Regions from separate parts of the Agarivorans sp. 2_MG-2023 genome, predicted to be linked through region 3. Evidence: predicted binding sites of a transcription regulator. Region 3 holds the regulator's gene; each other region holds the start of a gene.
What was found. The regulator ArgR, encoded in region 3, controls arginine synthesis, uptake and breakdown. The targets are predictions, from matches to a motif close to ANTGAATANNTATTCANT.

Region 1 (7,403 bases), on a different contig from region 3:
GCAGGTTGGCAGTGCAATACGTGGTTAATGCCACATGATTGCATCAAATTCTGGTTAATCTGATAAGCCATGTACTTATCTTTTACAGATTGCAACGGCGTGTCGTCGCCCATCGATACCCAAGTATCGCCGTAAACCACATCGTAGCCTTTAATGTCTTCCACATTGTTGGTAACAACAATTTTGCCACCGTGGATTTTAGCTAGCTCGTTGGCCTTTTGTACGATTTGTGCGTCTGGGCTTGCGCCTAGTGGGCACACAGCTGCGACTTCCATACCTAAAATGGCTCCGCCCAATAATAACGAATGCGTTACGTTATTACCTTCACCCAAATAAGCTAACTTCACTTTGCTTAAATCTGAGTATTGCTCGCTAATGGTTTGAAAATCGGCAAGCCCTTGGCAAGGATGGTATAAATCACACAGGGAATTGATGATAGGCACCGACGAATTATCTCGCAGGGTTTGTAATGTTTTGTGCGAGAACACGCGTGCAACAATGGCGTCGGCCCAACGAGTAATATTTGATGCGAAGTCTTTTACACTTTCGCGCTCGCCCATGGCACCGTTTTGCTGATCTAGGTATACCGCATGGCCGCCTAAGCGGTTAATGCCAATATCAAAGGTGACGCGAGTACGTAACGAGGGTTTTTCGAAAAGGGTTACCACACTTTTCCCGGCCAAGGTTTGGCCGTAATCTTTTGGTGTTTTCTTAATCTTAGCGGCCAATTCCAATAGCCCTAAAATTTGCTCTTGAGTTAAGTCCTGCAAGCTCAGCAGGTGTTTAAAATCACTCATCTTCTTTCCTTAAACGGTAACCTGAGTCCCTACCGACTCACCATTGTGTGTTTGTCCAGCTAACAAGCTGGCCAGTTTCGCTGGATCTTTCCATGATGCTAGCGCTACTGGTGTTTGTAAAAATGCTGCAGCATCTAAAGCGGCATTCACTTTTACCGTCATGCCATCGGTAATCACACCGTCGGCAATTAATTTCTCAGCTAATTGGCTATTTAACTCAGCCACCAGCTGCTTATTTTGGTCAAGCACGCCGGCAACGTCAGACAACAATACCAATTGGCCTTGTAATAGTTTGCACACAGCTAAAGCCGCTTGGTCAGCATTTACATTATATAACTCGCCGTCTTCACCAATACCAATGGAACTCAACACTGGCACATGGCCTAAGCTGATTAAGCTGCTTAACAAAGCAGGATTACTTGGTGACGCTTCACCTACATGGCCCAACCGTGGATCCATTTGCACAACCTTGCAACTGCCAGCGTCACTTAAACATAAACCCACAGCCGATAAACCTGCTTTTAAAGCTTGAGCTAACAGCAATTTGTTACTGGTACCTGCAAGGGCGCCAACCACATAAGGAATTTGTTCTTTTGGGGTAATACGTAAACCATCTAGCTTTTCTGATACAAAGCCGGTTTTAGCCAATACGTCTTCAACCACCACGCCACCGCCATGCACCAGCACAATAGGTTGCGAAACTTGCTGAAGCGCAGCAAACAAGTTATCCAAGGCTTGAGCATTATTCAATACCGCGCCACCTAATTTAATCACTAATGGTTTCATAATTAGCCCTTAAACTAGTGATTCACTAACGGCAAAGCCGTTACGAATGTTTAAACATTGAATGGCTTGGCTAGCGGCCCCTTTCAATAAGTTGTCTTCGGCCGATACCACAATTAAGTCATCGCCTTGTTGCTGCCAAGCTAAATCAATAAATGGCGTGCTTTCAACTTTAGCGATTGATGGCCACTCTCCGTCTAGCACCCGCACAATGTTTTGTCCGGCGTAAGCTTGCTGATAAGCCTCATTAACTTGTTGTTCGGTAGTACCCGCTTTTAGGCAAACGTTAATGGTGGCTAAAATACCGCGCTTAAAGTTACCAAGATGAGGAGTGAAAATAACCGGATGACCTAAGTGCGCAGCAATTTCTGGCTGATGACGATGATTAAATACGCCGTAAGGCGCTAAGCTAACTTCGCAGAATGAGCTGGTTAAAGATGCTTTACGCCCAGCCCCACTCACCCCACTGGTGGCATTAATAATCGCTTTGCTGCTTTCATCAATCAGCCCTGCCTCGGCCAAAGGCTTAAGCGCAGTAAGAGAGGCGGTAGGGTAACAACCCGCAACAGCCACTAAATCGGTTTGCTTAATTTGCTCGGCGTTCCATTCAGCTAAACCGTATACGGCTTTTTCTAATAACTCAGGAAATTGATGAGTAAAACCATAGAATTTTTCGTAGAACTCAGCACTTTGAACACGAAAGGCACCCGACAAATCGAACACCTGACAGCCGGCCGCCAAAAACGCCTCGGCTAAATCGTGACTTACCTCGTGTGCGGTCGCCAGTAAAACAATGTCAACATCGGCAAAGGTATTGGCAATATCAGCAACAATTAACGGTTGTACTGGCGCATCTACCACGCCACGTAATTTACCGTGCAAGGCAGACAATGCCTTGCCTGCGTCTAAGCTACGCTCTGATACGTACAAACCCGCAAGCGTTAATTGAGAGTGGCGACTAACATAAGCCGCTAACTCTGCACCGGTGTACCCACTTGCTCCAACAATCGCAGCCTTTAACATCGTTTCTTGTTCCCTTGAAATCTTATGGCATAGTGTTTTTTGTAAGAGGCTATTTTACTGACCAATTAAACAAAAAGTCACTTTTTTAAGCACAATTTTTTTGGTGCTTATCTACTATAAGCGGAGCATACCACAGGCAATTCTTTATGCAATAAAAATGAATTTTTATTTACCTTTGATTTTATAAACATCGACTAAAAAGAAGCGAAAACAAAGTCGCAGTTCTACAAATATCGACAATAATCTATGGGGAAGCGCTTGATCCTAAGCAAAGGATTCGTCGTTAACTGTAATTTAATTACATGTATTTTGACTATATGGCCAGTCTTAGGTATGTTTTTGCATCAGGACTAGGGTGATTTAGTAAAAAAATTTCAATAATCGCTAGCAAACACAAGTGAAGGAAAAAGAATGAGCCAAACAATGCCTCAAGAAATCAATGGGTCGTTACGAGGAAATGTTAACTTACTCGGACAACTACTTGGCAACACCATTAAGAGCCACATGGGAGAAGCGTTTCTAGAAAAAGTAGAAACCATTCGCCAGCTAGCTAAAGCTTCACGAAATGATGATGACCAAGCCCGCGAGCAACTACTAGAGTTGTTGCGTAACCTAAGTGATGACGAACTACTGCCGGTAACCCGCGCCTTTAGCCAATTTTTGAATCTTGCTAATATTGCCGAACAGTTTCACACTATTTCGCGCAACTGCGAAGGCAGTACCTGCGCACAAGATCCTATCGACTTAGTGTTTCAAAAACTAAAAAGCGAAAACCTGAGCGAAGCTGAAATTCATCATGCTGTAGCGCAACTGAATATAGAGCTAGTACTTACTGCTCACCCTACCGAAGTGACTCGCCGCACCCTAATTAACAAACACGTCGCCATTAACAATTGCTTAGATTGGTTGGAGCTAGATCTGCCTGACCGCGAACGTAGCCAATTACTTGGCCGCTTAGAACAATTGGTTAATCAAGCTTGGCATACTGATGAGATTCGCCAGCAACGCCCTACTCCCGTAGATGAAGCTAAATGGGGCTTCGCGGTAATCGAAAACTCTTTATGGCATGCCGTACCTGATTTTGTTCGCCAGCTAGACAACAAACTAGGCCAACACTTTGACATGCGTATGGCACTCGATGCTGCACCAGTAGTGTTTTCTTCGTGGATGGGTGGTGACCGCGACGGTAACCCTTTTGTTACCGCAAATGTTACCGAAGAAGTATTGCTTTCTAGCCGCTGGGTAGCGGTAGATTTGTACTTAAAAGAAATACAAACCTTGGTTAGCGAATTGTCGATGAGCGATGCCAATGAAGCACTGCTTGAGCAAACTGGCGACCAAAGCGAACCTTACCGCGCGCTACTAAAAGTATTACGTAGCGAGTTGCAAGAAACTCACGACTACTTAACGGCTAAATTAAAAGGCCAATACACCGAAGCACGTGACCTTATCACCAATACCGAGCAACTGCGCGAGCCTTTAGAGCTGTGTTACTACTCGCTACAAGATTGTGGCATGGGCATTATTGCCGACGGTACCTTGCTAGATTTACTGCGTCGTATTGCCTGTTTCGGTATCAACTTACTGCGTTTAGACATTCGCCAAGATAGTGGTCGCCACGAGGAAGTATTCTCGGAAATCACTCGCTACTTAGGCATGGGTGATTACGCACATTGGAACGAAACGGATAAACAGCACTTCTTATTACAAGAATTGAATTCAAAACGTCCATTATTCCCACGCGCTTGGGAGCCTAGTGAGTCGGTTCAAGAAGTACTAGATACCTGTGCTGTTATTGCCAAGCAAGAACGCGAAGCCTTGGGTATTTACATTATTTCTATGGCCAGTGAGCCATCAGACGTATTGGCAGTTCAACTATTGTTGCAAGAAGCCGGTTGTCCATTCCGTTTACCTGTTGCCCCATTGTTCGAAACGCTAGACGATTTGAACAACGCTCCAGCGACTATGAGCAAGCTGCTATCTATTGATTGGTATCGCGGTTATATCTCGGGTCAGCAACATGTAATGATTGGTTACTCTGATTCCGCTAAAGATGCTGGCGTACTTGCTGCTTCATGGGCGCAATATCGCGCACAAGAGGCGCTGGTCTCTATCTGCGAAGGCCATTCGATTAGCTTAACCTTGTTCCATGGCCGTGGCGGTACTATTGGTCGTGGTGGCGCTCCGGCACATGCCGCACTGTTGTCGCAACCTCCGGGTTCATTAAAAGGTGGCTTACGTGTGACCGAGCAAGGCGAGATGATTCGCTTTAAGTTTGGTTTACCAAAAGTAGCCTTAGACAGCTTAAATCTTTACGCCAGTGCGGTACTAGAAGCTAACTTGGTTCCACCTATGGAGCCAAAAGATGAATGGCGCGACGTGATGGATCAAATCGCTGAGACCTCTTGCGAAGCCTACCGTGGCATTGTTTGGGGCGAAGAAGATTTTGTGCCTTACTTCCGCGCAGCCACACCAGAACGTGAACTGGCTAAACTGCCATTAGGTAGTCGCCCTGCGAAGCGCCGCTCCGACGGTGGTGTAGAAAGCTTACGCGCCATTCCATGGATTTTCTCTTGGAGTCAAAACCGTTTGCTACTTCCTGCTTGGTTAGGCAGCGGTGCAGCGTTCGAAGGTTTGATTAAAGACGGTAAGAGTGAATTATTAACTGAGATGCGCGCGTGGCCATTCTTTGATAATCGCCTAGCAATGTTAGAAATGGTATTTATGAAAGCTGATACTTGGCTATCTAAAATCTATGATGACCGCTTGGTTGAGCCAGAGCTGCAAGTACTTGGTGAAAAACTACGTACTAAGCTAGAAACAGCCAAAGCCGCTATTGTGTCGCTAGCACCAGATAATCGCTTATTAGCGAATCAAGCTTGGGTAGTAGAATCGCTTAACTTACGTAACCCGTATATTGATCCTCTACATGTATTGCAAGTTGAACTGCTTAATCGTTCTCGTGCCAACGAAGAACTATGTCCAGTAGTAGATCAAGCCTTAATGGTGAGTATTGCAGGTATCGCAGCCGGCATGCGTAACACCGGCTAAGCAATAAGCTTGAGTAATAACAACCCCGCTTTACGCGGGGTTGTTTGTTCTTAGGCTAAGCTAAAACTCTATTTAATTATTTACAGCAAGAGGCCGCTCGGCTTCACGGTGTCGCTCATTGATCCTTAGGATGTCTTCAATGCAACAATACAAAGGATGGTTATTTCTCGCCTCATTACTGCTTTATCTGCTGTATGCTTTTGAAGTAATAGGCGTTGGCTTAGCCACCGTAGTGACTTGGGCGGCGGCACTGGCGTACTTGCCACAGTTAAGCCGTGCGATACGCATTCAGGCGGGCTGTTTGTTAAGCATAGGCATTGTTTTGTTGTTGCTCGCCGCTAGCCAAAATACCTTGCTAAGCCCAATAGACGTTTTGTCTATTAACCTCCCCTTATTAGCCATGTTTAGTGCGGTGTCTTTCCTCGCCTTAGCCAATCCAGAAAACCAGCAAGACCCACTACCCACCGGTAAACGCAGCATCGCCTCTACCGCGGTTGGCGTTAACGTGCTGGGCGCGATTATTAACTTGTCTATTATCTTTATTGTTGGTGACCGTTTAGCCAAACAAAAGCAACTCACCAACGCTCAGCAAAAGGTACTTATGCGTTGCTTTTGTGCGGCGGCCTGGTGGTCTCCTTTTTTCATTGCCACCGCAGTATCCATTACCTACGCGCCAGGTATGCAGTGGTTAGATGTATTGCTACCAGGTGCGCTTATGGCCTTGATTGCGCTAATTTTTACCACCGCAGAAGTTTCGTTACGCGAAAAAGACAATTTTGCCGGCTACCCATTGCGCCGCGAGAGCTTAACCATTCCTTTTGTATTGGCGGTCACGGTTATCGGGCTGCATTTTGCCTTTCCTGATTTCAGTATTATTTTGATGATTACCTGTTTAGCGCCTATTGCAGCGCTCACCTTTGCCAAAGGTAAGTCGAAGGTCATTATCGCTCGGCAGTTCATTACACACCGCCTATCTAACGTAGGTAGCCAATATGTACTGTTTTTAGCCGCGGGAGTATTCTCGGCTGGCATTAAAGCCTTGTTATTGGCCTACCCTGAAACCTTGAGCTTACATAACATTGAGTTTTCACATCAAACCTTTGCAGTAGTATTAGCTCTGATGATTGTGGCCTGCATGTTTGGCATTCATCCAGTCATTAGCATCTCTTTAGCCAGTCCGTTGTTATTACCCCTTAACCCAGAACCAAGCCAGTTAGGCTTTTTATTCCTTAGCTCTTGGGCAATCTCTACCGGCAGCAGTCCTTTGTCGGGGGTAGGCTTAACTATGATTGGGCGTTATCAGTTTTCAACTTCGCAAATTCTAAAAAACAACTGGTATTACGCGTTGAGTATGTGGCTGATTTGTTCCGCCGTAAATGCCTTGTTAATGTAGCCAGCCAAGTTGCTCAAAATAAAAAAGGCTTAGCGTTTGCTAAGCCTTAATAAATAAATCAGAGCCAATAGTTAAGCTGGGATTGCCTCCGCCGGGCGCACACCTAGCGTATGGCAAATAGCATAAGATAACTCTGAGCGATTAAGCGTATAGAAGTGGAAGTCTTTCACTCCTTCGCGAGACAATACTTTCACCATCTCAATGGCAACACTCGCTCCCACTAGGTTACGGGTTGTTTGGTCGTTATCTAAACCTGCAAACTGTCCATGTAGCCAACTAGGTACTTTTACATTGGCAAACGAAGCAAACTTTTTCAGGGTTTTGTAATTTGATACCGGCAAAATTCCCGGTACAAT
Region 2 (7,403 bases), on a different contig from region 3:
AACTACTCGATGGGCGAAAACAACAAAGCATTTAAACTTCACGGTTCAGACGCTAAAAACGAGCACACTGGTTACGAGCTAGTTGCAGGTTACAAGTTCACTAAAACCTTCCGTGCGCAAGCAATGTGGAACAAAGCTGAAGTTGAGCCACAAGGCGGAGCTAAGTACGACAACGTTGATTACTACACAATTGAAGGCCGTTACGACCTAACTAAGCAATTGCGTATCGTTGCTGCTTACCAAATCAACAACATCGACAATGCTGAGAACGAGTTCCACTTCGCAGCACGTTACGACTTCTAAGACAGTTACAACACACGCTAAGCGCCTAACTTAGCGTGTTCCTTATTTTCTTGTGTATGTTTGTCTTTTGCCAGCGCCTTTATGGCGCTGGTTTTTTATTTTCTACAGATATACTCAGCATAAAAAACCACTCACAGTGGAGTGGCTTTTTAGTATGCGTGGCAGACAGCGAGTTAGCGCTCTACATCCATAATTAAAATTTTAGAGCGTCGCTGCAGGTTATAAATAGCCTGTTTCTCGGTGGGTAAGTCTTCGAAATCAGCGGGGCTAAAACCACGCTCCCTGAACCAATGAATACTTTTGGTTGTGAGCACAAATAATTTTGCTAAACCCTGTTGACGGGCTCGATTAACAATGGCTTGAAGTAGTCGATCACCTCGGCTCGCTTGGCGGTATTGCGGGTGGCTAACTAAACACGCTAGCTCACCAATGTTTTCATTATTGAAGGCGTACAATGCAGCGCACCCAATGATCATGCCGTCGCGCTCAACAATGGTAAATCGCTCAATTTCCATTTCTAGCAACTCGCGGGAGCGCCTTACCAGTATGCCTTCTTCTTCCAACGGGCGAATCAGCTCAATGATGCCATTAATGTCATCCAATCTCGCTTCTCTAACTCGCTCATAACTATATTGCACCAGCTGAGTACCACTGCCGTCACGGGTATAGAGCTCTTTTAGCAATGCGCCGTCTTGCTGGTAACTCACCAAATGACAGCGGTCGATGCCTCGGTCACTGCATTGAATGGCCGCCCGCAAATAACGCAGAGTATCTTTGTCGGTATCACGTAAAAAAGGCTCTGAGCGCATTAGCTCGTTGGCGGCATCGGGCAATAGTTCGCTAATCAACTGGCCTTTGTCATTGTGAATACCTTGCTCGGGGCTGAAGTAAATTACTTTATCTGCTTTCAAAGAGACCGCTATTTCCGTGGTGATATCTTCCGAGCAAATGTTAAATAGCTCGCCGGTTACCGATACTCCTAATGGAGACACCATGACTATTTCGCCATGATCTAGTTGGCGCTTAATACTTTGGTGGTTAATACGGCGCACTTTTCCGGTATGCAGAAAATCAATGCCATCTTCAATACCAATTGGTTGTGCGACTACAAAATTGCCACGAACCACATTGATATGAGCTTGATGCAAAGGAGAGTTAACCAAGCCCATCGATAGCTGGGCTTCAATATCCATTTGGATTTGACCTACTGCTTGTTTGATGATGTTTAAGCTACGCTCATCGGTGATTCGCTGCTCGCCAGCAAACATGCAGCTGTGGTGGTGCTCCTCGATTAAACTGTCTATTTGCGGGCGGGCGCCACACACCAACACAATTTTCACACCAAGAGTTTTGAGCAAGGCAATATCTTGAATAATGTTATTAAAGTTGGCGCTAGTGCTAGCTTCTCCGCTTAACATCACTACAAAGGTTTTGCCGCGATGGGCGTTTATGTAAGGAGCCGACTGGCGAAACCAGCTGACTAAATCTTCGGCAGAGCGGTTCAAATTCTTCTCCGTGAATAACTAAACGTAAGATTTGACTTAATAGTCAAATATTCGGTTATTGTTGCATATCCATCAACATTGTCGAGCAATAAGTTTTTCTCGATGACAAATCTTATACATATGTTATGGCCAATTCAGTTGTGTACTATCGCGAGGTAGAGTATAAGCTGCTGTAACATTTAATGACTACCTCAGTATATGTTGAGGTAGCAGGTAAAAATGGAATAAATTTATTACGAGAGGTATTTATGGATAACTATGTCGTACCTGAGCATTTGGCCATGCGTAAGCAACCTAGCCAAGAGCGTACCAGACGACTAGTGGAACACATCTTAGACAGCACCTTGTCTTTGATTCAAGAGCAAGGGATGGCTGCAGTAAATACCAACTTGATTGCCCAACATGCAGAAATCGATATTGCTTCGTTGTACCGCTTTTTTAAAAATAAAGAGGCCATCTTCTTTTCGTTGGCTATGCGCTGGTTTAAAAAGGTTCAAATTGTGGTGGAAGATGTCAACTTCCAGCAAACCTTAGGCAATATCGTAGAGTATCCAGATAGCGCCCAAAGTAAGATAAATGCCCTAGACGAAACAGAAGTGATGCTAGTGAGTTTTCATGAATTGTTTACTCATGATAAAGACTTTAAAGCGCTTGAGAGCTGGCACCGGGTGATAGTGATTGAGCAAACTAAGCGTTCATTTATCAGTCACGGCTCGAAGTGGGATGATGAAGCCTTAACCAGTGTTTGTTTGTACCTGTACGGACTGACTCGCAATTTTATGGCGGGTACCATTGGCTTTTCGGCAGAAGAGCATCACCACCAGTTCACTTGGTTTCAAATCATGCTGAATCAATTACGCAAAATGGTACTGCTAGAAAAAGTACCAGAGAAGTTTTTACGCTAAGGCGTTGCTCACAATATGTGCTTGGTTGGTAGTGGGGTATTCTTGCTCATCAACTAGGCGCTCTGCACCCAAGCAATGTAACCAAGACCCATAATCTAAGGTTTTGTTTCCTAATATTAATTCTTTTAAGACCTGTTCTGATAAACCTTGAGTAATAGGTTTACAGCTGGGCCAAGATTTCCTGTCATTTTGTGCGATCGTCACTGTATTTTCTACGCCTATAAGGTCAAACTGTTCTGCATATAAGATTCAGTGTGGGTCAATTTGGCGATAAACAAGCTCACTTGTTTAGTCTATGTGAATTAACGCTCAATTTTTGACCAGGTAAAGAGTGAAAGCATGCAGTGCTTCACACTATTTTTTAGGAGAGTTGTCCATGGAACTGGAAGCCTTTTTCCAGCAGGTAAAAAAACTGCCAGTAATGCCGCAAATTATGCAGGAATTACTGACAAGCATTAATGATGAAAATGTCGATCTTCACCATTTGGGTAAAAAGCTGGCGACCGATCAATCCTTGGGTGCTAACGTATTAAAAATGGCTAACTCAGCCGCGTTTCGTGGGGTTAAGCAAATTGACTCTATTGAAGCGGCCGCGATCCGCTTAGGTTTAAAACGGGTTCGCTCACTGGTAGTGGCTGCGGGCCTAAATGGCATGATGCCGAGCAAAAACTTCGACCAACAACAGTTTTGGGGACAAGCCATGTACGTGGCGTTGTTAGCGCAAGCATTAGCTAAAAGTACCCATGTTGAACCTGAAACAGCCTTTACCTGTGGCATGTTACACAACTTTGGTGAGCTGCTGATTGCCAGTGCAACGCCTGAAGAAGCTGGGTTAATTGAGTTGTGCTTGGAAACGGGCGAAACGCGGGTGTCGGCACAGCGCAAAACCTTAGGTTTAGACTATGCGCAAATTGGTGGCGAATTAGCGCGTCGCTGGAATTTCTCGCCGGTGATTACCGATGCCATTGAACAGCAGTTAAATCCTATGGACTTTGATGAAGTGTCTAAACCCGCGGTGTTAATCCGGTTGGCAATATTCGCGCATCATGCCTTAAACGCTGGTCTCAGTGCCGAAATGGTAGGTAAAAACTTACCTGAGCCGCTATGTGAAGTGGTTGAGTTGGATAAATCTACCGTGGCTAGCTTTATTGAAGAAGCGGTAGAACAGGGTGAAGCAATGGTTGCTACCACGACCGCCTAAATTCAAACAGTTTATTAAAAAAGGGGTTAGCTTAGCTAACCCCTTTTTGTTAGTTGGTGGTTTTTTCAAAGCCTTTTAACCACCACAGTTTAAAGCGGCGTAAGCCCGCCTTGGCATCTTCCAGCAGTAAGTAGTTAACCGGCACAATCAGCAGGGTGATGCTAGTAGCGAAAATAATCCCAAAGCCAAGTGACACCGCCATGGGAATCAAAAACTGCGCTTGGGTACTCTTTTCAAAAATTAACGGCATTAAACCGGCAAAGGTGGTGAGCGAAGTAAGGATTACCGCTCTAAAACGGGCCACGCCGGCTTTAGTTACCGCGGTCATTAAATCTACGCCTGCTTTACGTTGGCGGTTTATATAGTCCACTAATACCAAGCTGTCGTTCACAACTACTCCGGTGAGCGCCAGCATGCCCATCATACTCATAATGGTTAGTGGCATGCCCATAATCATATGACCAAGTACTGCACCAACTGCTCCGTAAGGAATAATCGACATCACCACTATAGGTTGCCAGTAAGAACCAAAAGGAATCGCCAGCAGGCCGTAAATAACAAACAGTACAAACAATAAGCCCAAGGCCAAACTGGTAAAGGATTCTCGTTGCTCTTTGGCTTCGCCTTCTAAGCTGAAGTTAACCTGCGGGTAAGCCACTAAGGTTTGGCTTAACCACTGCTGCAGTTCGGCTTTAATCACCTCAATATTCGCCTGCTCTTTGTTTACATCGGCGCGAATGTTTTGGGTTCGCATACGGTCGATGCGAGTAATGGTTGCCGGGCTTTGTGAGGGAATCACGCTAGCTACTTCGCTAAACGGCAGCTCTGCGCCATCGGGAGTGCGAATTAACATGTTATTTAAGTTGTATTGAGAGCGCCGTTCATTGGCGGGGTAGCGTACATATACTTTCACGTCTTCGCGACCGCGTTGAATACGTTGTACTTGGTAACCAAAAAAAGCACTGCGTACTTGTTGAGCAAGGTCGTTTAGGGTTAAGCCAAGTGCTTGCGCTTGGGGTTTAATGTTTAACTGCAGCTCTAATTTCCCATCGGCTAAGCTGTCTTCTACATCAAACACCGCTGGGTACTCTTGCAGCTTTTGCTTGGTGAGATCGGCCACTTGCGCCATTGCTGCAAAATCGTTGCTACTAAACTGCACATCTAAAGGTGAACCACCGCGACCAATTTCAGCACGAAAAGTGAGGCTTTCTGCGCCCGGCAACGACCCAATAAGCTGGCGCCATTCACGCACCAAATCACCACTACTCATTGTATTGCTGCGCGACTCCGGAGGCTCTATTTCAAAGACGACTCGACCTTTGTTACTTTGGCCGCTGCTCGAGCCACCGCTGGATCCACTGGTGGCTAAAATGTTGAGAATGATACTGTCGCCGCTGTCGGGGTCGCGATACTTGTCTTGCAGGTTTATGGCGGCATCTAACATGCGATTAATGTAATTGTCGGTGGTATTAAATGCTGTACCTGCTGGCATCACTAAGGTGGCGCGGGCGGTTTCGCTGGGGACTCTCGGGAAGAAAATAAAGCGCACCCAGCCGGCAGTGGCTAGCGACAGCACCACCACAAATACGCTTATCGCAATAGCGGCAGATAATACTCGGCGAGATAAAGCGCGTTTTAACAGTGGTTGATAAAACCTAAGAATGGCTGCTTCAAAGCCATCTGCAAGTTTATTTTGCCAGTAACTAAAGCGGCTTTGGGTTTGTTTGTTCACCGGTTTAATGTGTTTTAAGTGAGCCGGCAAAATCAGTTTCGACTCCACTAAAGAGAACATCAGTACTGGAATAACAATCAGCGGAATTTGTGCAAAAATTTTGCCCCTCACTCCATCTATCATCATTAGCGGGAGAAAGGCCGCTACCGTGGTAAGTACGCCAAAGGTTACCGGTATCGCGACTTCTTGGGTGCCCTTAATCGCGGCATGTAAGGGTTCCTCTCCGGCTTTTAAGTGGGTGTAAATGTTCTCGCCCGTCACAATGGCGTCATCCACCAAGATCCCCAGCACCATGATAAAGGCAAATAGAGAGATAATATTTATCGTTACATCCATGGTAGGCATCATTAACAAGCCGCCCATAAAGCTAATGGGGATGCCAATACATACCCACACGGCAATGGCGGGGCGAAGGAATATCGCCAAGAGTAGCGCCACTAAAATACAGCCCTGAATGGCACTATTTTTAAGGGTGTTTAAGCGCGCTTTCACCACTTTGGCGCTATCTCGCCAATAGTTTAGTGCCAGCCCTTGTGGCAAATAAGGCTGTTTATTGGTGATGTATTGTTTTACTGCATCGGAGATGGCAATCGCACTTTGGTCACCTACGCGATAAACCTCTATCATCACTGTGGGCTGTTTATTAAAGCGGTTAATAATCGTCGTTTCTTCAAAGCCGTCCACCACTGTTGCAATATCAGATAGCTTAATGCGAGTACCATCGGCGCGGCTAATGATCAGTAGGTCGGCAAATTCATCGCCCACATAAGCTTGGCCTTTGGTACGCAGTAAAATTTCGCCGGCTTGGGTTTTCACTGAACCGGCCGACAAATCTAAAGAGGCTTGGCTAATTATTTGCGCCACTTTGCTCAGCTCTAAACCATATTCACGGAGTTTTTGCTCTGACACCTCAATGGAGATTTCGTAGGGCGCTACCGAATCTAACTCTACTTGGGTTAGCTCCGGGAGTTGCAACAATTCGTCACGAATGGATTCGGCCACTAAGCGCAACTCTTTATGCGCAATGTCGCCAGATACCGCCACGGTAATGGTTTCACGTTTGCGTTGGCTTAAGCTTACTACCGGACGTTCTGCGTCACTGGGGAAAGTATTTACCGCATCAATGCGCGATTTAATATCGCTCATTACATCGCGAGTATCGTAGTGAGAGTTGATTTCAGCACTCACTCGCGCAGCACCTTCTTGCGAGACTGAGGATATTTGCTCGATGCCTTCAATGTCACTAATCGCTTCTTCAATGCGAATGGCGAGGCTTTCTTCGCTTTCTTCTGGGCTTGAACCGGGCAGCGATATGCTTACGTTCACCATGTCCAGTTCAAACTCGGGGAATACCTCTAAGGGCAAACGAAACTTTGCCGAGTAAAGACCTAAACCAACAATTAACACCATCAGCAAGTTGGCGGCAACATGGTTGCGCGTAAACCAGGCGATTAATCCATGCATAATAACATCCTAGGTAGAGCAGCTAAGAGGTGCATGGTTAGGCTCCTATCGGCTTGGCAGGAGTGCCGCTTATCACTCGCCCGAGTGGGGTGGTGACTAAGGTTTGTCCGGCACTTATACCGCTTTCTACAATGTAGCTATCTTGGTCTTGCCAAATAATGCTTACGGTTTTGCGTTGCAATAAACCGTCTTCCAAGATAATCACCTGTTGGCCGGAATACAGGGCGCTGCGCGGTATAATAAATACCTGCTCTAGGGTTTTACCTTGAATGGTGGCTCGAACAAATTGACCA
Region 3 (7,403 bases):
CATCGGCATTACGTAAACAAGCGCCTAGATTATGTGGATCCGTTACGCCATCCAATATTAAGAATAGCGGCGCTGTCGTTGATTCAACTAATTGCTTTAAATCATGCTCGTTATAGCCGCGCCCTGCTTTTACTCGTGCCACAATACCTTGGTGCTGAGTACTCTCTGCTTTGTCATCTAAAGCTTTACGAGGCATAAACTGTACAGATGCCCCTAAGCGACGCATTTCATTCAGTAGCGGTAATAAGCGGTCATCTTGACGACCTTTAAGCGCGAATACTTCAATAATACGCTCTGGGCTGCGCTCTAATAATGCTTGCACTGCGTGCAGGCCATAAATTACTTGTTGGCTCATGATTAGTTCTTCTGTTGTTTAGCGGCTGTGCGCTCTTGTTTTCCAGGGCGTTGCTTGCGTTTTTTCTTGGGCTTCTTACGCGGTTTGGCCTTGGCGTCATTATTCGGTTTTGCTTTCTTTGCATCAGGGTCACGCTGCTGCCATGGGCTAAAGCCACCTTTGTTCTCAGAACTGGGGTCTTTATTACTGTCACTAGCAGTACTTGGCTTGCGTCGTTTGCCTTTATTTTTTGTATCACGATGGCGTGGTTTCTTTTTACCGCCATTGCGCCCAGTGGTTTCACGCTCTTCACCAGGTTTTGTAAAACGCTTGCCGCGGCCACCATCTTTACCACTGCGCTGTGGGCGGTCAAACTCATCGGCTTGGCCATCTTTGTTAACGATGACAAATTCCATTTTACGATCAGCCATATTTACCGACGCGACTTTTACCGTTACCGCATCACCAATGCGGAAACGTTTGCCGGTTTTCTCACCCACCAGTATCTGACGAGCTGCATCATAATGATAATAATCGCCACGTAAAGAATTGATGTGCACTAGGCCATCAATATGGAACTCTTCTAAACGGGCAAAAAAGCCAAATCCGGTGACTGCTGCAATGGTAGCCGGTAATACCGTACCCACATGATCTTGCATGTATTCGCACTTAAGGCTGTCTGACACTTCACGTGTTGCATCGTCGGCGCGGCGCTCGGTCATTGAACAAGCTTCACCAAACTTATCCATTTCGTCATCTTGATATGAATAGCCGCCTGTCACTGTCCACTTATTTTTAACGATTTTACCTGCCGCTTCCGCCTCAAGCTTGTTGACTAAAAATTTAATCACCCGGTGCAATAACAAATCTGGGTAGCGGCGGATCGGCGACGTAAAGTGCGCATAAGACTTAAGGGCTAAACCAAAGTGTCCTAAATTGTCTGGCTGATAAACCGCCTGCATCATTGAACGCAGCAACATGGTTTGAATTAGTTCTAAATCTGGGCGCTCTTGAATTGATGCCACCAAAGTAAAGTAGTCACTCGGCTGAGGCTCATCACCACCACCCAGCGGCAAGCCTAGCTCATTCAAAAAGCCTCTAAAGTTAGTGAGGCGTTCTTTACCCGGTCGGTCGTGTACCCGATACAAAATAGCTTGCTGATGTTTTTCTACAAATTTTGCAGCCGCTACGTTTGCTTGGATCATGCATTCTTCAATCATCTTGTGCGCGTCGTTACGGGTTAGCGGCACAATTTGCTCGATTTTGCGTTGAGCATTAAAAATAAAGCGGGTTTCTTGGGTTTCGAGCTCAATACCACCACGCTGTGCGCGGCTAACTTTTAGCGCACTATAAAGACGATGTAACTCTTGCAGATGCGGAACTTGATCGGCATAACGTTGCGCTAGCGCTTCATCACCATCGAGAATTGCCGCCACTTTGTTATAAGTAAATCGCGCATGTGAATGCATCACCGCTTCGTAAAACTTATAGCCCGACAAACGCCCCGCTGCCGAGATGGTCATTTCAGCCACCATACACAGGCGATCGACTTGCGGGTTCAGTGAACACAAACCATTAGATAACTGCTCTGGCAGCATAGGGATCACTTGGTCTGGGAAATAGACTGAATTACCGCGATTAAGCGCTTCTCTATCTAATGCTGCGTCTGGGCGCACATAATAAGACACATCAGCAATGGCGACCCACAAACGCCAGCCACCTGATTTTTTCGCCTCACAGAACACGGCGTCATCAAAGTCGCGGGCATCTTCACCATCAATAGTGACTAATGGTAAGTCTCGCAAATCGACTCGATTTTGCTTAGAAGCCTCATCCACTTCTTCTTCAAGCTTGCTCACCGCTTTAGTGACCGCATTTGGCCAATCATGCGGAATATCATGGTTGCGTAAAGCCACTTGCACTTCCATGCCTGGCGCCATTTTCTCACCAAGAATGTCGGTTACTTTACCCACCGCCAGTTTTGGCGCGGCAGGGCGACTAAGCACTTCAATCACCACCACTTGGCCTTGGCGAGCCCCGGCGGTATCATTTTTACCAATCAAGATGTCTTGGTTAATCCGCGAATCATCTGGCACCACGTAACGGTGATTGCCTTCAACAAAGTAACGGCCAACTAATTCGACCTTACCCGCTTTAAGCACTTTTATGATTTGGCCTTCACGGCGGCCTTTTTTATCCATACTCGACGGCGCAGCCAGAACAAAGTCGTTATGAAACACTTTGCGCATTTCTTTAGCCGGAAGGAATAAGTCGGTGCCTTCTTGAGTGGTTTTCAAAAAACCAAAACCATCGCGATGACCAATAATGGTGCCGGTAACCAAACCCAAACGTTCTGGCAAGGTATAGGCGCCAATACGTGTGGTGACTAACAAGCCTTCTTCTAACATATGCGTTAAGGTTGCCGAAAAATGGGTTTGCTGTTCTTCAGAACATAACGCATGCAGCCAGTCTTTAGAGACAGGTGCCATTTCTTCGGTTAAGGCATTGAGTATGGTCGATGTAAGAGTGGCCGACGCAGCCTGATTTTGCATTAACTAACCTACCAAGTTGAGCAATTGAGGGGATTACCCTTCAAGAATAGCTCTATGTTAATGCTTTGCGCGTGGCTTTAGTAGGGTTGGTTACTGGCTTTAGCTTTGGCTACCACGTAATCAGGCATCTTAGACGCTAATGAAGCAAGCAATTGGCTGGCTTCTCGGTGCGTTTTTTTATCGGCAATAATAGAGTGATGTAACCAGCGGTAAGCATCTTCGTAATCGTAAGGGCTGCCCTTACCTTCAACATACAGTGAGACCAAACGTAATTGAGCCGGAACAAAACCTTGACCAGCTGATTCTCTCAGCAAAGGAATCGCTTTAGCATAATCTTGCTGTACCAAAGTGCCTGTAGCGTAGTAGCGCCCTAGTTGTTCCATGGCAGCGGCTAAACCTTGATTTGCGGCGCGCCACATGTACATCACACCTAATTCTGGATTGGGCTCTACACACACCCCCCAAGCCAGCATGTCGCCCCACAAAAACTGATAAGCGGGAATGGCTACTTTCTCTGCGCGCGCTTCAATGTCTTCCACCAATTGACAGTCATCGGCTTTAACACGCGTTAGGTGCTGATTATTGTTAATCCAAGTAATTAATTCATCTTGCCTATACAGCTGAACCGCTTCTATATCTGATGGGCTAGTATACTCAGTGGGATCAATAGTTACCGGCTCTGCTTGCTGCTGAGGAGCATCAAGTTCGTCTTCTACCGACAAAGCGTCAATAGACTCAGCAAACGCCGAGGTGCTTAAGCCTGCTGCTAGAAGTAATGAAATGAGTTGCTTATTCATAGCCGTTCCTATCGTCTTAACAATTATGCTATCGGCAAGGCTGGCAAAAACTAAAGTGACTTTTTAGCCACAAAAAAAGGAGTGCAAGCACTCCTTAGTATCGGCTAGTGGAAGAGCTTAAACAAACTCAACACCTTTATCGATATCGCCGTGTAAGGTATCTAACATTCCTTCAACTGCGGCTTTTTCAAAGGCGCTAATCTCACCATAAGGTAAGATTTCAGCAACACCTTGAGGGCCCAAACGGATAGGTTGAGCAAAGAACTTAGCATGCTCGCTGCCACCGTCTACGTAAGCACACTCAATCACGTCTTCGCCTTGCGCTGCTTTAACTAAAGACAAACAGAAACGTGCTGCTGCTTGACCCATAGAAAGTGTCGCGCTACCGCCACCAGCTTTAGCTTCAACAACTTCTGTACCGGCATTTTGGATGCGTGTAGTCATTGTTGCAATTTCTTCATCAGTAAACGAAATACCGTCTAACTGAGAAAGCAATGGCAAAATAGTTACGCCGCTGTGGCCACCAATAACGTTAAGTTTAATGTCTGCTGGGTTTAGGCCTTTCGCTTCAGCGATAAAGGTTTCTGAGCGAATCACGTCTAGTGTGGTTACACCAAACAATTTAGCAGGATCATATACGCCAGCATTTTTTAATACTTCGGCCGCGATTGGAACCGTGGTATTTACTGGGTTAGTGATAATACCAATACATGCCTTTGGACAAGTAACGGCAACTTTCTCGATAAGGTTTTTAACGATGCCCGCGTTGATATTAAATAGATCTGAGCGATCCATACCAGGTTTACGCGCTACACCGGCAGAAATTAGAACAATATCGGCACCTTCTAGGGCCGGGCTAGGGTCTTCGCCTGCGAATCCTTTAATGGCCACTTGTGTAGGGATGTGGCTCAAATCTACAGCAACACCAGGTGTTACTGGGGCGATGTCATAAAGCGAAAGTTCAGAACCAGCGGGTAACTGGGTTTTTAATAGTAATGAAAGGGCTTGGCCAATTCCGCCTGCAGCACCTAATACGGCAACTTTCATCCAACTTCTCCATGCTTTTTTGTAATTGTAGAGGGGATGTCTATAAAGACAGAAACAAGATAACGGAATCCGCTCTAAAATACAATTTAGCAACATTTTTAAAGCAACTTTAAAACAGTAAAAAGCTGCCTTAATCACACTTTAACTATAGGGTTTAAGACCTTGGTCTAACAGTGTTTGTTAGTTAAAGAAGGACTGGTATATTGTTCGGTAACTGCCGTTATTTTTTAACACATTAAGCGCATGGTTGATTTGATTCAGCAGGTCTTCGTTTTGCTTTGAAACCGCCATACCTAATCCGCTCGCCGGATAGTTTTCATCCACTTGAGTCACAAACTCCGGATGGCTTGCCAACCAATAGTGAGCCGCTGCCGAATCTAAAAATACCGCATCAATTTTAGCTTGATTCAAATCTGCTAAGGCGAGTTGATAACTGGGGTAAGCAATCGATAGAATATTAGGCCGTTGTTCACGTAAGAAGCGCATAAAGCTCGAGCCACTTTGTACCGCAACCACTGAATTGCTTGCGACTTCTAACTCAGGCTTCGTGAGATAAACCGCCATATTATCGAAATAAGCATCACTAAAGCTTACTAAGGTTTTACGTTGATCGGTAATATCTAAGGCTGATATCGCCACATCATAATGGTCGGCAGCAACGCTAGACAACAAACTATCAAAGGGCTGATGGTAAAACTCACACTCTCGATTTATTTGTTCACAAATGGCCTTAGCCAACTCAATATCGAAGCCCACCAGCTGCTTGTGCTCATCAAATGATTCAAAGGGCGGATAAGATGCTTCGGTAACCACTCGCAGAGGTTTATCGTCAGCAAGTACTGATTGAAGTACGAGCAAAGGAAGAAAGAACAGAGATTTTAGCCACATAGTTAACTACACACCAAGTTTGATGTTGCTATCATAATTCAGCTTAGCAAAGCCTCACAAGAAAATGTTGGCTAATTGAACAACAATTATGTGTTTCACTATGCATTTATATGCATAAAACTAGAATAAAGTTGATATACATATAAAAGTTGGCGACAATAACCGCGGATTTACAAGCTCGGATCACCGATGAAATATAGCGATAAACAAGAACAGTTAATTAAAGCATTTAAATCACTGTTAAAAGAAGAACGTTTTGGCTCTCAAGCTGAAATAGTGACCGCCCTACAAGATCAGGGTTTCGAAAATATCAACCAATCGAAAGTGTCACGCATGCTAAGCAAGTTTGGCGCAGTGCGTACTCGCAACGCAAAAATGGAAATGGTTTACTGCCTACCTGCAGAGTTAGGTGTTCCTACTGTTTCTAGTCAATTAAAAATCTTAGTACTAGAAATGGATTTCAACGATGCCTTAATCGTTATTCATACGAGCCCTGGTGCGGCGCAGTTAATTGCCCGTTTGCTAGATTCGTTAGGTAAAGCTGAAGGTATTCTTGGCACCATCGCTGGTGATGATACTATTTTTATTACCCCTACCCGCCAAGTTGCGATTGCCGATGTATTTCAATCGGTTAAAGAACTGTTTGAAGTCGCCTAAGGCTTCAAATAACACTTCCCCAAACTACACTTTGGGGAAGACAAATGCCGCATCACCATTAACCGATAACCATACCTTAGTGCCCGGGCTTGCTTGCCAATGGTCACGCATTCGCGCATGAATCACCTGCTCAGGTAATTCAGCAAGCTGCAACCTAAAGTGCGTTTCATTACCCATTGAATGCACCGAGATAATACTCGCTTCTATTTGTTGGCTGTTTTCAAGCTGATGCACCACCACATCTTTAGCGCGAACAATCACCTCTGCCAGTTCGCCATCGTTAATTTGATTGGCCGAAAACGCCCCTAAGGCGGTACTAACGACACCCTGCTCTACCGGTATAACAAAGCGATTACTTGGGCCAAACAACGCTGCCACAAAGGCATTTTCTGGTTGATTGTAGATTTCTTGAGGGCTAGCATTTTGAACGATTTCGCCCTGCTCCATCACAACAATCCGATCCGCGATAAACATCGCCTCTAGCGGGTCGTGAGTCACCATCACTGCGGGGGTTTTGGTTTTCTTCAATACGTCGAGGGTTTCTTCCCGTACTTGTTGGCGTAAATGCTCATCGAGTGCAGAGAACGGTTCGTCCAACAACATGGTGTTAGGCTCTGGAGCTAAAGCGCGTAATAGGGCGACACGCTGCTGCTGGCCACCCGACAAGGTATGCGGAAAGCGATCTAGCAGACCTTGCATGCCCATGTTGTTTAAGCTTTCTTCAATCCACTGGCGACGCTTTGGTAAATCTTGTTGCTTGCGTAGTCCGTACTCTATATTGGTTTTAACACTCATATGCGGAAACAAGGCATAGTCTTGAAACATCATACCTATGGCGCGTTGCTCAGGTGCTAAGTGTATAGCTTGCGCAGGGGCTGCTACTAACTTGTCTTGCAAGTACAGCTCACCACTTTGCAACCGCTCTAAACCAGCGATTAAACGCAATAAAGTAGTTTTTCCGCAGCCTGATGGGCCCAGCAGCGCTACAATTTGGTTTTCTTCAACCTCGATACTGACATCTTTAAGCGCCTGCTGTTCACCGTAGAAATGATTAACTTTACGTAAAACAATACTCATTGCGGGTTTAGTGTCCTTGTGGGCGCTGTTCTGAAGAGCCAATATTTCGAC

Region 1: a site for ArgR is predicted at 2,760-2,777, ahead of argC (N-acetyl-gamma-glutamyl-phosphate reductase). Genes of this name have one in related genera too.
Region 2: a site for ArgR is predicted at 1,839-1,856, ahead of argA (amino-acid N-acetyltransferase). Genes of this name have one in related genera too.

What each region holds. Positions count from the first base shown of each region.
Region 1 is NZ_JAUORQ010000005.1:56,334-63,736, forward strand. Features, by position in the region: gene Q4549_RS08975 (ornithine carbamoyltransferase) at 1-797, opposite strand, end outside; gene argB (acetylglutamate kinase) at 807-1,583, opposite strand; gene argC (N-acetyl-gamma-glutamyl-phosphate reductase) at 1,593-2,603, opposite strand; gene ppc (phosphoenolpyruvate carboxylase) at 3,015-5,654, shown strand; gene Q4549_RS08995 (hypothetical protein) at 5,794-7,047, shown strand; gene metF (methylenetetrahydrofolate reductase) at 7,119-7,403, opposite strand, start outside.
Region 2 is NZ_JAUORQ010000007.1:29,231-36,633, reverse strand. Features, by position in the region: gene Q4549_RS11875 (porin) at 1-303, shown strand, start outside; gene argA (amino-acid N-acetyltransferase) at 477-1,808, opposite strand; gene Q4549_RS11865 (TetR/AcrR family transcriptional regulator) at 1,991-2,713, shown strand; gene Q4549_RS11860 (hypothetical protein) at 2,705-2,917, opposite strand; gene Q4549_RS11855 (HDOD domain-containing protein) at 3,090-3,914, shown strand; gene Q4549_RS11850 (efflux RND transporter permease subunit) at 3,964-7,110, opposite strand; gene Q4549_RS11845 (efflux RND transporter periplasmic adaptor subunit) at 7,148-7,403, opposite strand, start outside.
Region 3 is NZ_JAUORQ010000011.1:120,681-128,083, reverse strand. Features, by position in the region: gene rlmB (23S rRNA (guanosine(2251)-2'-O)-methyltransferase RlmB) at 1-355, opposite strand, end outside; gene rnr (ribonuclease R) at 358-2,886, opposite strand; gene Q4549_RS16645 (tetratricopeptide repeat protein) at 2,964-3,683, opposite strand; gene mdh (malate dehydrogenase) at 3,801-4,730, opposite strand; gene Q4549_RS16635 (transporter substrate-binding domain-containing protein) at 4,911-5,618, opposite strand; gene argR (transcriptional regulator ArgR) at 5,808-6,275, shown strand; gene Q4549_RS16625 (ABC transporter ATP-binding protein) at 6,300-7,352, opposite strand; gene Q4549_RS16620 (iron ABC transporter permease) at 7,360-7,403, opposite strand, start outside.